3 regions of the Pedococcus sp. P2_E2 genome follow, and region 2 is predicted to be linked to each of the others. Evidence: riboswitches for the same ligand, from Rfam matches in the RefSeq annotation. Region 2 holds a riboswitch; each other region holds the start of a gene.

Region 1 (4,243 bases), on a different contig from region 2:
CGAGGGCGATCGCGCCGATGACGTTGGGACTGCCGCCCTCGTGGCGTGCGGCCCCCTTCTGCCACACGACTGCGCGCTCGGTCACGGACTTGGTGGCGCCGCCGCCGGCGAGGTAGGGCGCCGCAGCGTCCAGCCAGTCCGCCCGGCCTGCCAGGACTCCCGTGCCGAACGGTGCGTACAGCTTGTGGCCGGACAGCACGGCGTAGTCGACACCGAGGTCGTCCAGGTCCACGCGGCGGTGGGGGGCGTACTGCGCGGCGTCGAGGACCACCCTCGCGCCCGCCTGGCGGGCGATCGCCGCCAGCTCGCGGACCGGCCAGATCTCTCCCGTGACGTTGGAGGCGCCGGCGAGCACGACCAACCGGTGGCGGCCGGGGTGGTCGCGAAGCGCAGTCCGCAGGAGCGCCCTCGCGTCGCTGATGCTGCCGGGGACCGGAAGCCGGTGGGTGCGCTGGTGGGGCCACGGCAGAAGCGCGGCGTGGTGCTCGGACTCGAAGACGAAGACCTGCGTGTGGCGCGGCAGACATCGCGCCAGGAGATTGAACGAGTCGGTGCTGTTGCGGGTGAAGACGACCTCGTCGCCCTCGCGTGCCCCGACGAACGACCGCACCTCGGCCCGCGCCTGCTCGTACCAGGACGAGGTCACCCGGGAGGCCCAGCCATTGCCGCGGTGGACCGAGGAGTAGGTGCGCACCGCCGTGTCGACGGCCTTCTTGACGCTGACCAGCGCCGGCGTGGACGCCGCGTGGTCGAAGTTGGCGTAGTCCACGGCCCCGTCCAGCGTCGGCACGAGCAGCGACTCCGACACGACCGCGGGCAGCGGGCCGACCTCGCCCAGTGACCGGGCATCGGGAACAGGGCGGAGGTGGCTCTGGGTGCGGGCGTGCGCGAGGGGGGCGCTGCGACGGAAGGCTGGTGGCGGGGTGCTCGCGATCGACATGGGTAGAGCTCCTGGTCCGGGTGGGACCCGAGAGCTCCCGAGTCCGCGCTTGCCGGCTGCGGGTGCAGTCGGCCCGGTCGTCACCCGGAGCACCCCACCGCGGAGGAGGGTTGCTGGTCAGCAAGCCGGGGCTGTGCGCTGACACTCATGACCTGTCGTCGAGGGTAGCGGCACGGGTCAAGCGGGATCCAGCACGTGGGCGTGGGTTCCCGCGATCTGAGATGGCGGAAGTCCGTGACCGCCAGGTGGCCGGAGGCAGGGCCGAGCGATCTGGCGGGGCGGGTCGGCATCGCCGTCCCCACGCGACCCTTCCCCCTGTGCGCGCCTGTGCCGACGACCACTGCTGGTCGTCGGCACAGGCCCCGCCAGACGCAAGGCCCAGCGTCCCACCGGGCGTGCGCCCTGGTAAGGGCTACCTGCCCTTCGTACCCGATCGGGGAGGGCAACTCGGCCGTTCGGGCCAGGGCGATCCGGACACATTGCCTGCGGGTGGAACGCGTGTGACGCGTGTGTCCCGTGTGACCTTCGCGTAGCCTGCGGAGCATGGCGACACGTCCGTCCACACCAGCACGATCAAATGCAGGGTCGCGCTCGTCGGGGAGCCGGGGCACCGCAACACGCCCCGCCAACCGCAAGAGCAGCACACCCCGCAAGTCCCCCGCGCGTGGCAAGGCCAGCGGTGGCGGACTGCCGCTGCCCCTGCGCGCGGTCCGCGGCACCTGGATGGGCATGGCACACGTGGCCGGCGGCGCGGTGCGCCGGGTCGGCACCAGCGCCCGTGAGCTCGAGCCCGAGCACCGACGTGACGGGCTCGGCTTCTTCCTCATCGGAGTGTCGATCCTCGTCGCCGCCCGGGAGTGGTGGGCCTTCGAGGGCGCCCTCGGCGACGTCGTGCACGCCGTCGTCGCAGGCACCTTCGGACGCGTCGCCTATGCCGTGCCGCTCGCCCTGCTCTTCCTGGGCATCCGCTTCCTGCGCGCGCCGCAAGAGGACTCGGCCAACTCCCGCCTCGGTGTCGGCCTGGGCGCCCTCGCCTTCGCCGCCTCGGGGTTGGCCCACGTCGCCGCCGACATCCCCACCCCACCCCAGGGCGCCGACGGGATGCGTGACGGTGGCGGCATCATCGGGTTCCTGGCATCCAGCCCGCTCGAGGCCGCGGTGTCGGTCTACGGCACCGTGCCGATCCTGTTGATGCTGGGCTTCTTCGGCCTCCTGGTGATGACCGCGACGCCCGTGCACATGGTCCCCACCCGCCTCGCCGAGCTGCGCGACCACCTCCTCCACCGTGGGACGGTCGACGCCGGGAAGGACCCGCTCGCCGACGCGGTCGAGGACAAGCCCAGGCGTCGTCGCCGCGTGATCGACCCGGAGGGTCCGCTCGAGGGGGACGAGGCGTTCGAGCAGGCCGCTCTCGTGGCACCCGACGGTCGGCGGTTCCGCCCCGGCGAGAAGCGCCCCACCTCGCCCGGCGTTCTGGCCCCTTCGGCGACTGCCGAAACCACCTCGCCCGCCAAGGGCCCGGCCATCGAGGTCAAGGCCGCCCTTGAGGCGCCCCCGACGACCCCGCTGCCACAGCGAGTCGAGCAGCTCGCGCTCGCCGGCGACATCACCTACACGTTGCCCGACAACGCCATCCTTGAGCCGGGTTCCCCGCACAAGACCCGCAGTGCCGCGAACGACCGCGTGGTCGAGTCGCTGAGCCAGGTGCTCGAGCAGTTCGACATCGATGCCCAGGTCACCGGCTTCAGCCGTGGACCGACGGTCACCCGCTACGAGGTCGAGCTCGGCCGTGGCACCAAGGTCGAGCGCGTCACCGCGCTCTCCAAGAACATCGCGTATGCCGTGGCCTCGGCCGACGTCCGCATCCTGTCGCCGATCCCGGGCAAGTCCGCGATCGGCATCGAGATCCCCAACGCCGACCGCGAGAAGGTCAGCCTCGGCGACGTGCTCCGCAGCCAGGCAGCGCGGGGCAACGAGCACCCGATGGTGATGGGCGTCGGCAAGGACGTCGAGGGCGGCTACGTCATCGCCAACCTCGCCAAGATGCCGCACCTGCTCGTCGCGGGCGCCACCGGCGCGGGCAAGTCCAGCTTCGTCAACTCGATGATCACCTCGATCCTCATGCGGGCCACGCCCGACGAGGTGCGCATGGTCCTGGTCGACCCCAAGCGGGTGGAGCTCACGGCATACGAGGGGATCCCGCACCTCATCACGCCGATCATCACGAACCCCAAGAAGGCCGCCGAGGCGCTTGCCTGGGTGGTGCGTGAGATGGACACGCGCTACGACGACCTCGCGCAGTTCGGTTTCAAGCACATCGACGACTTCAACAAGGCGGTCAAGGCGGGCAAGGTCAAGCCGCTGGCGGGCTCGGAGCGGGTCATCCACCCGTACCCGTACCTGCTGGTCATCGTCGACGAGCTCGCCGACCTGATGATGGTCGCGCCCCGGGACGTCGAGGAGTCGATAGTCCGGATCACGCAGCTGGCACGGGCCGCGGGCATCCACCTAGTGCTGGCGACCCAGCGCCCGTCCGTCGACGTCGTCACCGGCCTCATCAAGGCCAACGTGCCGTCGCGGATGGCGTTCGCGACCTCGTCGCTGGCAGACAGCCGGGTCGTGCTCGACCAGCCCGGTGCCGAGAAGCTGATCGGTCAGGGCGATGCGCTGTTCCTGCCGATGGGCTCCTCCAAGACGATGCGCGTCCAGGGTGCGTGGGTCACCGAGTCCGAGATCCAGCAGGTCGTCAAGCACGTGACCGGCCAGCTCAAGCCCAGCTACCGCGACGACGTCACGGTGGTGGCGGCCAAGAAGCAGGTGGACGACGACATCGGCGACGACCTCGAGCTGCTGCTCCAGGCCACCGAGCTCGTCGTGACGACCCAGTTCGGCTCGACGTCGATGCTCCAGCGCAAGCTGCGCGTCGGGTTCGCCAAGGCAGGTCGGCTCATGGACCTGCTCGAGTCCCGCGGGGTGGTGGGTCCGTCCGAGGGTTCCAAGGCGCGCGACGTGCTGATCAAGCTCGACGACCTGCCCATGACCTTGGCGCTCATGCGTGGGGACGAGGTGCCCGAGATGGAGCCGGTGTTCGACGGACAGGCGGCGGATCCTGACGACACGGGTGTCGAGCGGACGGACGAGGTCGCCCTTGCGGGTTCCGGCTACACGCCCGGTTACGCGCCGGACTCACGCTACGACAACGACCCGGTGGCGAGAGGGCTCGCCGGTCGCGAGGAAGTCGAGGAGTCCCTCGACGCCTGGGAGCTCACCGGCAGGGACTGACCAGACCCGAGATGAAGGGCG
Region 2 (4,243 bases):
GGCCGACTCGCCAACCTCGCGGCCCAGCGGCTGCCCGGGCCTGCGTTGATGGTGGTCAACAAGGCGGTCGGCTTCCGGCTGCTGTCGACCGCTGGGAAGAAGACGCTGAGCCGGTTCGGCAAGGGCGTGCCCGTCATCGGCGGTGTCGTCGGCGCGGGCCTCGACAGCTACCTGCTCAAGAAGATCGCCGACCACGCGCGTCACGAGTTCCCGCCCAGGGCCACTGGCTTCTGAGTGGCGTGCTGCGCCGGTTGGACGCAGGCTGGGGGAGGCGCCGGGAATCACCGGGGCACCCAGGTCGTTTGAACCGTGTCCGGGCCATCGTGGTACCCGGAGCCTGCGCCCTCGAACAACGGGAGTCTGACCATGGCCATGACCCGCTTCGGTGCCCTGCGCACCATCGCCACCGCAGTCCGCACCGCGACCCGTCCGGGATCGCCCGCGCTGGGTGAACGCCTGATGAGCCTGCCCCGGCTGTTTCGGGCCACCTTTCGCGGCGAGTATGCCGGGACCACCCGCGGTCGGCTCCTGATGGTTCTCGGCGCGGTGGCCTACGTCGTGTCGCCCATCGACCTGATCCCCGAGCTGGCTCTGTCCGTCTTCGGCCTCGCCGACGACGCGGTGGTGGTGTCGTGGATCGCTGCGACCGTCGTCAACGAGACCGAGTCGTTCCTGGCCTGGGAGCGCACCACGCCGGCGAGGGCGCACGAGACCGTGGAGGGCGACGTCGTCCGCTGACTCCAGCACGTCTCACTCGCTCGGTCGGGTTTTGTCGAGGGCATGGCGGGGTGTGAGGACGCCGTTGTCGCGCCGTGGCGGCGCGGAGCAGCCCCACCCCGTCGGCGTTGGTGCGCCTGTCCACAGGGCTGGCTCCGGCCCCTGACGCGATGGCCCCCGGGACGCCAGCGTTGGCCCATGAGCCAGATCAGACTGCGCGGCCCGGCCGATGTCGTCGCCGTGCTGCCCTACCAGCTCGGCTACCACCCCCAGGACTCGATCGTGCTGGTCGCCCTCCACGGTCGCAGCGTCGGGTTGATCGAGCGGATCGACCTGCCACCACCCCAGGACGCGGAGCAGGTCGGCCGCGTCCTCGTGGCTCCGCTGCTGCAGGACCGGCCCGAGGCGGTCATGCTCGTCGGCTACGAGACGGCGGCGGGCTCGAGCAGGCCCGGTCTTGACGCCGTGCGTCGCCTGGCGACCGAGGCCGACCTCGAGGTCCTGGACCGACTTGTCGTCCGCGACGGGCGCTGGTTCGCCATCGACTGCGCCGACGGATGCTGTCCGGCCGAGGGCGCGCCGGTCCCGGAGGCGGCCGACACCCCCGCCGTGGCCGAGTACGTCGGGCTCGAGATCGCGCCCCTCCCGGGTAGGTCCGCGATCGCCGACCTCGTCGCCGCGGACCCGGTCCTCGCCGAGGCGGTGGCAGCAGAGCTGGGTAGCGGCTCGGAGCCCGAGTCGGAACGCCTCGATGCTGCCCGTCGGCTCGAGGCGCTGTCGCGCTGGTCGGTGGTCTGCGACGTGACCGGTGACGCGCCCGAGGTCGCAGAGCTCGGGCCCGCCGAGGTCTGCCTGCTCGTGCGCAGCCTGGAGGACCTCGCGCTGCGCGACGGACTCGTGGCCTGGCTGTGCCCTGGTGCCCTGCCCCTGGACTCCCTGTCGCCGGACCTCGTCGACGCCTTGCGCTGCACGCTGCCGGCTCCCACCTGGCACCGCAGCCCGGGGGCAGGGCCGTCGGCCGGGGCCGGTCGCCGTCTTCTGGCGAGGTTGCAGTCCCTGGTCAGGTCGGTCCCCGACGACCACGCGGCTCCGGCGCTCACCGTGCTCGCCAACTGTGCCTGGTGGCAGGGCGACGGCGCGTTGGCCCGGACCTGCGTGGACCGGGCGCTCCGGGCGCGCCCCGACTACCGGCTGGCGCAGCTGCTCGAGCGCATGCTCGACCTCGGCGTGCGTCCCGGCAGCCACGGCGCGCAGCGCGCAGCCGAGCTGCGGTCGGGCTGACCCAAGTCCTCGCGCGCGTCACGGTCGGCGGCGACGCGTCCATCGTGCGGACGCCGCGGACACGCCGACGGCCTCCTCGTATGATGGTCGCCAGGTCATGAGTCCCAGCACCAAGCCCCGGCTTGCTGGGCGGCAACCCTCCTCGCGGTGGGGTGCCCCGGGTGAAGACCCGGCCGACCCTGACCTGGGCGGCAAGCGCGAGCGCCACAGGAGCAGTTTCGATGACCACGACCTCCCCACCACGAGCGACGTCAGGTGCCTGGCGCGACGGTGACCCGGTCGGTCGACGCCAGTTCGTCGACCTCGGCGCGATCGAGCTCGAGCGCGGTGGCGTCCTTCCCGGGGTGCGGGTGGCCTACGAGACCTGGGGTGAGCTCAGCGCCGCCGGTGACAACGCCATTCTCGTCGAGCACGCCCTCACCGGTGACAGCCACGTCGAGGGCCCGACCGGCCCTGGTCACCCGACGCCGGGCTGGTGGGACGGGCTGATCGGCCCCGGTCGGCCGCTCGACACCGACCGCTACTTCGTCGTTGCCGCCAACGTCCTGGGCGGCTGCCAGGGGAGCACCGGCCCGTCCTCGCCGGCCATCGACGGTGCCCCGTGGGGGAGCCGCTTCCCCTTCGTCACCGTGCGTGACCAGGTGCAGACCGAGGCCCTGCTCGCCGACGTCCTCGGCATCGACCGCTGGCACGCCATCCTGGGTGGCTCGATGGGCGGGATGCGGGTCCTCGAGTGGGCGGTGACCCACCCCGAACGGGTCGCGACGGCCATCGTGCTGGCCAGCACGGCATACGCCACGGCGGAGCAGATCGGCTGGTGTCAGGCGCAGCTGTTGGCGATCCGCGCGGACGGCGACTTCCACGGCGGCGACTACTACGAGCGCGGCCCCGGTCCCGAGACCGGGCTCGGGATCGCGCGGCGGATCGCGCACGTCACCTATCGCAGCGAGCTCGAGCTGCACGAGCGCTTCGGTCGCGAGCCGCAGGAGGCGGAGGACCCGTTGGGCGGTCACGGCCGCTATGCCGTCGAGTCCTACCTCGACCACCACGCCGGCAAGCTGGCCGGACGATTCGATGCCAACTCCTACGTCGTCCTCACCGAGGCGATGAACTCCCACGACGTCGGACGAGGCCGTGGGGGGGTCGCCGCGGCGCTCGCCAGGATCTCCGCTCAGGTGGCGGTGGTCGCCGTCGACTCGGACCGGCTCTACCCGCCGCGGCTGTCCCGAGAGATCGCCGACGCCGTCCCGGCGGCCCAGCTGCACACCGTGCACTCCGACTACGGCCACGACGGGTTCCTCATCGAGATCGAGCAGGTCGGGCAGATCGTGGCCCGGGTTCTCGCAGGCCCTGCCTGACGGGGGGATTTCCGGTACGGTCGGGCCCAGCGGCTGCCGTCGCCTGGTGTGCCCCGGGTCCACCACCCGGTCGCACCGCTACTCGGTCAACTGAACGTAGGAGGTCCCTGTGGCCATCGTTGTGGGATATGTGCCGACGAAGGAAGGGCGGGCGGCTCTGCGCCGGGCCGCGGACGAGGCGCTGCTACGCAAGTCCAAGCTGATCGTCATCAACTCCCAGCGCGGTGGCCGAGACTTCGACAGTGAGGAGGCGAACCGTTTCGATGCCGACCTCTCCCGCATCCAGGGCGAGCTCGACGAGGAGGGGCTGGAGCACGAGGTGCGTCAGCTCGTCCGGGGCAACGAGCCGGCCGAGGACCTGATCGCGGTGGCCGAGGAGGAGCACGCGGAGTTCATCGTCATCGGCCTGCGTCGTCGCACCCCCGTCGGCAAGCTCATCCTGGGCTCGAACGCCCAGCGCATCCTGCTCGACGCGTCGTGCCCCGTCCTGGCCGTCAAGGCCGACGCCTGAGGCGACTGTCTGCACCGGTCCGGCACGGCTCTCCATGGCTGTCCAGCGAGACATCGCGCGGTGTCGGCAGTGTGCCGATGCGTGATCTGCGGGCAACTCGTTTTACAATGTCGTCAACGAGATCTCGTCAGGGTCCAGCCCAGCCGATCTCGGCAATACTTCCACTCCCGCTGTTGTTGTCACAGACATCCTCAAGCATGGCTGTGATGACGTGCGCCGTGCCGCGAGTCCGCGACGAAAGGTAGTCCGTGTCGCCTGTGTCCAAGAAGGCTGCGAGCCCCGCACCGTCTCTTCCCCCCGAGTTCTCCCACCCCGCACTGCAGAAGCTGCTCAAGCAGGGCCGCACCAACGGCTCGGTCGACAGTGGTCAGTTGCG
Region 3 (4,243 bases), on a different contig from region 2:
GGGCCGCGAACGGCTCGTCCATGAGGAGGATCCCGGGTTGGTAGGCCAGGCTCCGGGCGATCGCGACCCGCTGCTTCATCCCACCGGAGAGCTCGTGGGGGTAGCGGTCCTCGAACCCCTCGAGCCCCACGAGGGCCAGGTTCTCGCGGGCCCGTTCGGTGCGCTCGCGGCGACTCAGTCCCCGCTGCTCGAGGCCGAACGTCACGTTGGCGAGGGTGGTCCGCCAGGGAAACAGGGCGTACTGCTGGAAGACGATGCCCCGGTCGAGACCGGGACCGGTCACCTCGGCGCCGTCCACGAGGACGCTGCCGCTCGTGGGGCGGCTCAGCCCGCCGAGCAGGTCGAGCAAGGTGGTCTTGCCCGACCCGCTCGGTCCGACCAGCGTGAGGAACTCACCGCGTGGCACCTCCAGCGACACGTCCTCCAGCGCGACCAGCGTGCGCGCCTGCGGCTGGTCCCTGGTCGGGCGGAGCGCGAACTCCTTGGTCACGCCACGCAGCTCGATGTGGGCACTCATGAGGACGCCTTCGACGCGAGCCCGTTGTAGTCGTTGGTGTAGAGGTCGCGGGGCTTGAGCGCGCCCTGCTTGAGGACCCCGCTGTCGACGAGCCACGGCTCCCAGCGGGTGAAGTCCTGGTCGCTGATCACGCCGCCCTTGCTGGCGACTCCCACGCTCTTCCAGAACTTGAGGTTGTCGGTCTTCTCGTTGCGACCACGCTTCTCGATGATGGTGCTGAACCGCGCGATGACGGTCTCGCGAGGGCTCGTGCGCTCCCACTCGATCGCCTTGGCGACCCCGGTGACGAACTCCTTGGCTGCCGCAGGATGCTTGGCGATGAAGTCGTCCCGCAGGACGTACTGACCACCGTTGAAGGCGCCGAACAGCTCGTAGTCGCTGAACAGCGACCGCAGCCCACCCGTGGCGATGGCGTGGTCCTGCAGGACCCCCGAGAGGGTGCCGACGTCGACCTGCCCACGCCGAACGGCCAGCTCGGTGTCGTTCGGGGGCAGCGGGACCAGCTGCACCTGCTTGATCTGCGCCGGCGTGAGGCCGTTCTTCTTCAGGTAGGTGTCGATGACCGCCTCGGCGTGCGCCCCCAGGGTGTTGACAGCGACCTTCTTGCCGATCAGGTCGTGCGGGGTCCGGATCGGACTGTCGTCCTTGACGTAGAAGCCGTTGAACGTCCTGACGTCCTCGCCGTAGTAGTTGATGACGGCCTTGACCGGGGCGCCGGCGCTGATGAGCTTGACCACGGCGCCGGAGAACGCACCGCCGAAGTCGGTCTGCCCCGTGGCCGCGGACTGGATGTCCTGGGGACCGCTCGTGGTGTTGCCGACCCAGTTGAGCTTGAGGGTGGGGAAGTAGCCCAGGTCGGAGGCGAGCTCAGGTAGGGACACCGAGTTGGCCCACCCCTGGTAGCGAATGGTCACCGGCCCCTTGTCCTTCGCGGACGTGCTGGCCTCGCTCGACGGGAGCGAGCAGCCGGACACCAGGACGAGTGGGAGGGCCGCCGCCAGCGAGGCGACCAGCGCCCGGCTCGCGGTGAAGGAACCACGGATCGTGCGCATCAGGCCACCGCCTCGCGGAGCACGGCACCCGCGGTGACCAGCGAGCGTCCTGCCACGGTGTCGAGGAAGACGGTCGTGACCTCGCGCAGCGGGCGCAGGGCAGCCTCGTCGAGGAAGGCCTCACCCCCGTCGACGAGCCTCACGTGGTCGGCCAGGACGAACCAGCCCGGGGTGATGCTGCTCGGCGACAGGCTCGCCAGGACGGGGCGGAGGGCATAGTCGACGACCAGCACGTGGGCGGGCGTGCCGCCGGTGGCCACCGGCAGGACGACCTTGCCCCGCAGCGCGAACTGCGGCAGCAGGTCGAGGAAGGTCTTGAGCAGGCCGCCGTAGGCCGCCTTGTAGACCGGGGTGGACACGACGACCGCGTCTGCCGCCTCGAGCGCAGCCACGGCGCGGGCCACGTCGGGGTCATGGGCGTCCCCGCGCAGGAGTGGGCCGGCCGGCAGGTCCCGCAACACGATCGGGACGACGACGTGGCCGGCGCGTTGGAGCTGTCTCGCGATGTCGGAGAGGACGGCGTCGGTCTTGGAGGAGAGGGAGGGACTGCTGGAGATCGTGGCAATGACAGCCATGGGTGGATCCTTTCGGGCAAGGGGAATCGCCGGTCCCGCGCCGAGGCGCAGAACCGTTGGAGGAGAATGGGTTTCGAGGCAGCAGGTGCCGAACAGACCTACGAGCGCAGGTCAGAGACCGGCTGAAGCCGACGAACGACGAGGGCGCGCGTCAGGGGCGACAGAGCGCGCTGGAAACCCTGAGCAGGTCGATGTGCCTGCGCAGGACGGGTCGGCAGGAGCGATCGGCTGCCTGCCTGGATCCGTTGTCCTTCATGGGTTTCCGTCCTCGGATGAGGCTCGAGCCTCGCGCTTGCGGCGGTCGTTCGACTGCCACCTGGTCTTCACCCGGAGCACCCCACCGCGAGTGGGAGGGTTGCCGTCCAGCGAGCCGGGGCTTGTCACTGGAGCTCATGACCTACGTCGAAGGTAGCGGTTCCTTCATTGCCTATCAAATAAGTAGGATATGCCTCTCGCATGGTGGGACGACAAAGAGCGCCCACGCACGGAATCCGTTGCGCGGGCGCCCTTTTGGACAGGCGTCATATGCGTGGCGGGGGCCCGCCAGGGTCCGTCAGACGCTGACCTCGATGGCGATCTTGCCGCGGACGTGCCCGGTCTGGCTCAGCTCGAACGCCTCAGCCGCATCCGCGAGCGCGAACACGTCGGCCACCGGCACGGTCAGCCGACCCGCGTCGGCGAGGTCGCCCAGCGCAGTCAGGTCCTCGGCGTTGGGCCGCACCCATGCGGCGATGCCACCGGCCTCGGCGACGGTGCCGTCGGCGATCGACCCGTGCCGTCCACCGTCGGCGAGAACGGCCTGCGTGACGTCCAGGACCCCGCCGACGAAGTCGGCCACGACGTCCACGCCGTCGGGCGACAGCTCACGTACGCGCTCGGCCAGCCCCGCGCCATACGTCACCGGCTCTGCACCCAGCCCGCGCAGGAACTCGTGGTTGCCCTCGGAGGCGGTGCCGATCACGCGCGCGCCGAGAGCTCGGGCGATCTGCACGGCGAAGAGACCGACTCCACCGGCGGCGGCGTGCACGAGGACCGTCTCGCCATCCTTGAGTCCCAGCCGAGCGATCAGCTGGTATGCCGTGAGGCCGGCAAGCGGGAGGCCCGCCGCCTGGTGCCAGTCGAGGGACTTCGGCTTGCGGGCGACCGTGCGGACGGGCGCGGTGACAAGCTCGGCGAAGGTGCCGCCCTGCACCCAGTCCTTGCGGGCGTAGGCGATCACCTCGTCGCCGGGGGCCCACTCGGGGGTGTCGGGGCCGACCGCCTCGACGACTCCCGAGACGTCCCAGCCCGGGATCGCGGGGAACTCCACGACCATGAGGCCGTCGAGATAGCCCTTCATGACCTTCCAGTCGACAGGGTTCACGGCTGCGCTGCGCACGCGGATGAGCACCTCGCCGGGGCCGACCTTGGGGTCGGGGAGGTCGGTGAGCTGGAGGATGTCGGGGTCGCCGTACTCGGCGAAGGTGATTGCCTTCATGGTGGGGGCAACGTCGCCACCCACGGGGTATTCCGCGATGACCGTCGGTTGTGAGGGGGCAGCACGGATCGGCTATGATCCTGCAGTCGCGACGGTCCCCCGGGCTTCGGCACGAGGCCGCCGCGATCGCATGTTCTGGATTGCATGGTCACCATCACGCACATGCACCCACGGCCAGGTAGCTCAGTTGGTACGAGCGTCCGACTGAAAATCGGAAGGTCGGCGGTTCGACCCCGCCCCTGGCCACCACCCGAGACCGCCGGTCATCACCTCGATGACCGGCGGTCTCGACTTCACGTGAAGCCGATCGCCAGGGCCGGCCCCCCAGCTGGCGGCGACCGACGCCCACGATGTGCACGTCCCTCAGGGCAGTTCGGGAATCTGCCCGTCCCGGATCCGCCGGCGCCGCTCGACATAGGCAGGCAGGATCTCCACGTCGTCGTCTGAGAACCAGGCGAACGGGTCGGTGCTGGCGACCAGCGAGAAGTTGGCCCAGGGCTCGAACGAGCCCGACCTGATCACGAACTTGGCCCGAGGGGCGTAGTCGCTGCACAGCTGCTCGTGGCTGGCCTGGCTGAACGTGGCCCCCGAACCCGTGAAGATCGTCTGCACCTCGCGGTAC

What was found. Region 2 has a riboswitch for S-adenosylmethionine ahead of metX (homoserine O-acetyltransferase MetX). Riboswitches for the same ligand answer to the same signal wherever they lie in the genome.
Region 1: another riboswitch for S-adenosylmethionine. It lies ahead of AC1DWR_RS13745 (aminotransferase class V-fold PLP-dependent enzyme); the one in region 2 lies ahead of metX (homoserine O-acetyltransferase MetX).
Region 3: another riboswitch for S-adenosylmethionine. It lies ahead of ssuE (NADPH-dependent FMN reductase); the one in region 2 lies ahead of metX (homoserine O-acetyltransferase MetX).

Annotation. Positions count from the first base shown of each region.
Region 1 covers NZ_JBFUEM010000006.1:107,964-112,206, forward strand. Annotated here, with positions in the region: gene AC1DWR_RS13745 (aminotransferase class V-fold PLP-dependent enzyme) at 1-940, opposite strand, end outside; SAM riboswitch class IV at 981-1,093, opposite strand; gene AC1DWR_RS13750 (FtsK/SpoIIIE family DNA translocase) at 1,484-4,222, shown strand.
Region 2 covers NZ_JBFUEM010000001.1:523,290-527,532, forward strand. Annotated here, with positions in the region: gene AC1DWR_RS02465 (EcsC family protein) at 1-234, shown strand, start outside; gene AC1DWR_RS02470 (YkvA family protein) at 367-738, shown strand; gene AC1DWR_RS02475 (DUF4192 domain-containing protein) at 916-1,998, shown strand; SAM riboswitch class IV at 2,092-2,202, shown strand; gene metX (homoserine O-acetyltransferase MetX) at 2,220-3,356, shown strand; gene AC1DWR_RS02485 (universal stress protein) at 3,466-3,867, shown strand; gene AC1DWR_RS02490 (RNA polymerase sigma factor) at 4,116-4,243, shown strand, end outside.
Region 3 covers NZ_JBFUEM010000005.1:58,720-62,962, forward strand. Annotated here, with positions in the region: gene AC1DWR_RS11575 (ABC transporter ATP-binding protein) at 1-517, opposite strand, end outside; gene AC1DWR_RS11580 (ABC transporter substrate-binding protein) at 514-1,569, opposite strand; gene ssuE (NADPH-dependent FMN reductase) at 1,569-2,144, opposite strand; SAM riboswitch class IV at 2,428-2,542, opposite strand; gene AC1DWR_RS11590 (NADP-dependent oxidoreductase) at 2,698-3,621, opposite strand; tRNA gene AC1DWR_RS11595 (tRNA-Phe) at 3,794-3,870, shown strand; gene rbsD (D-ribose pyranase) at 3,985-4,243, opposite strand, start outside.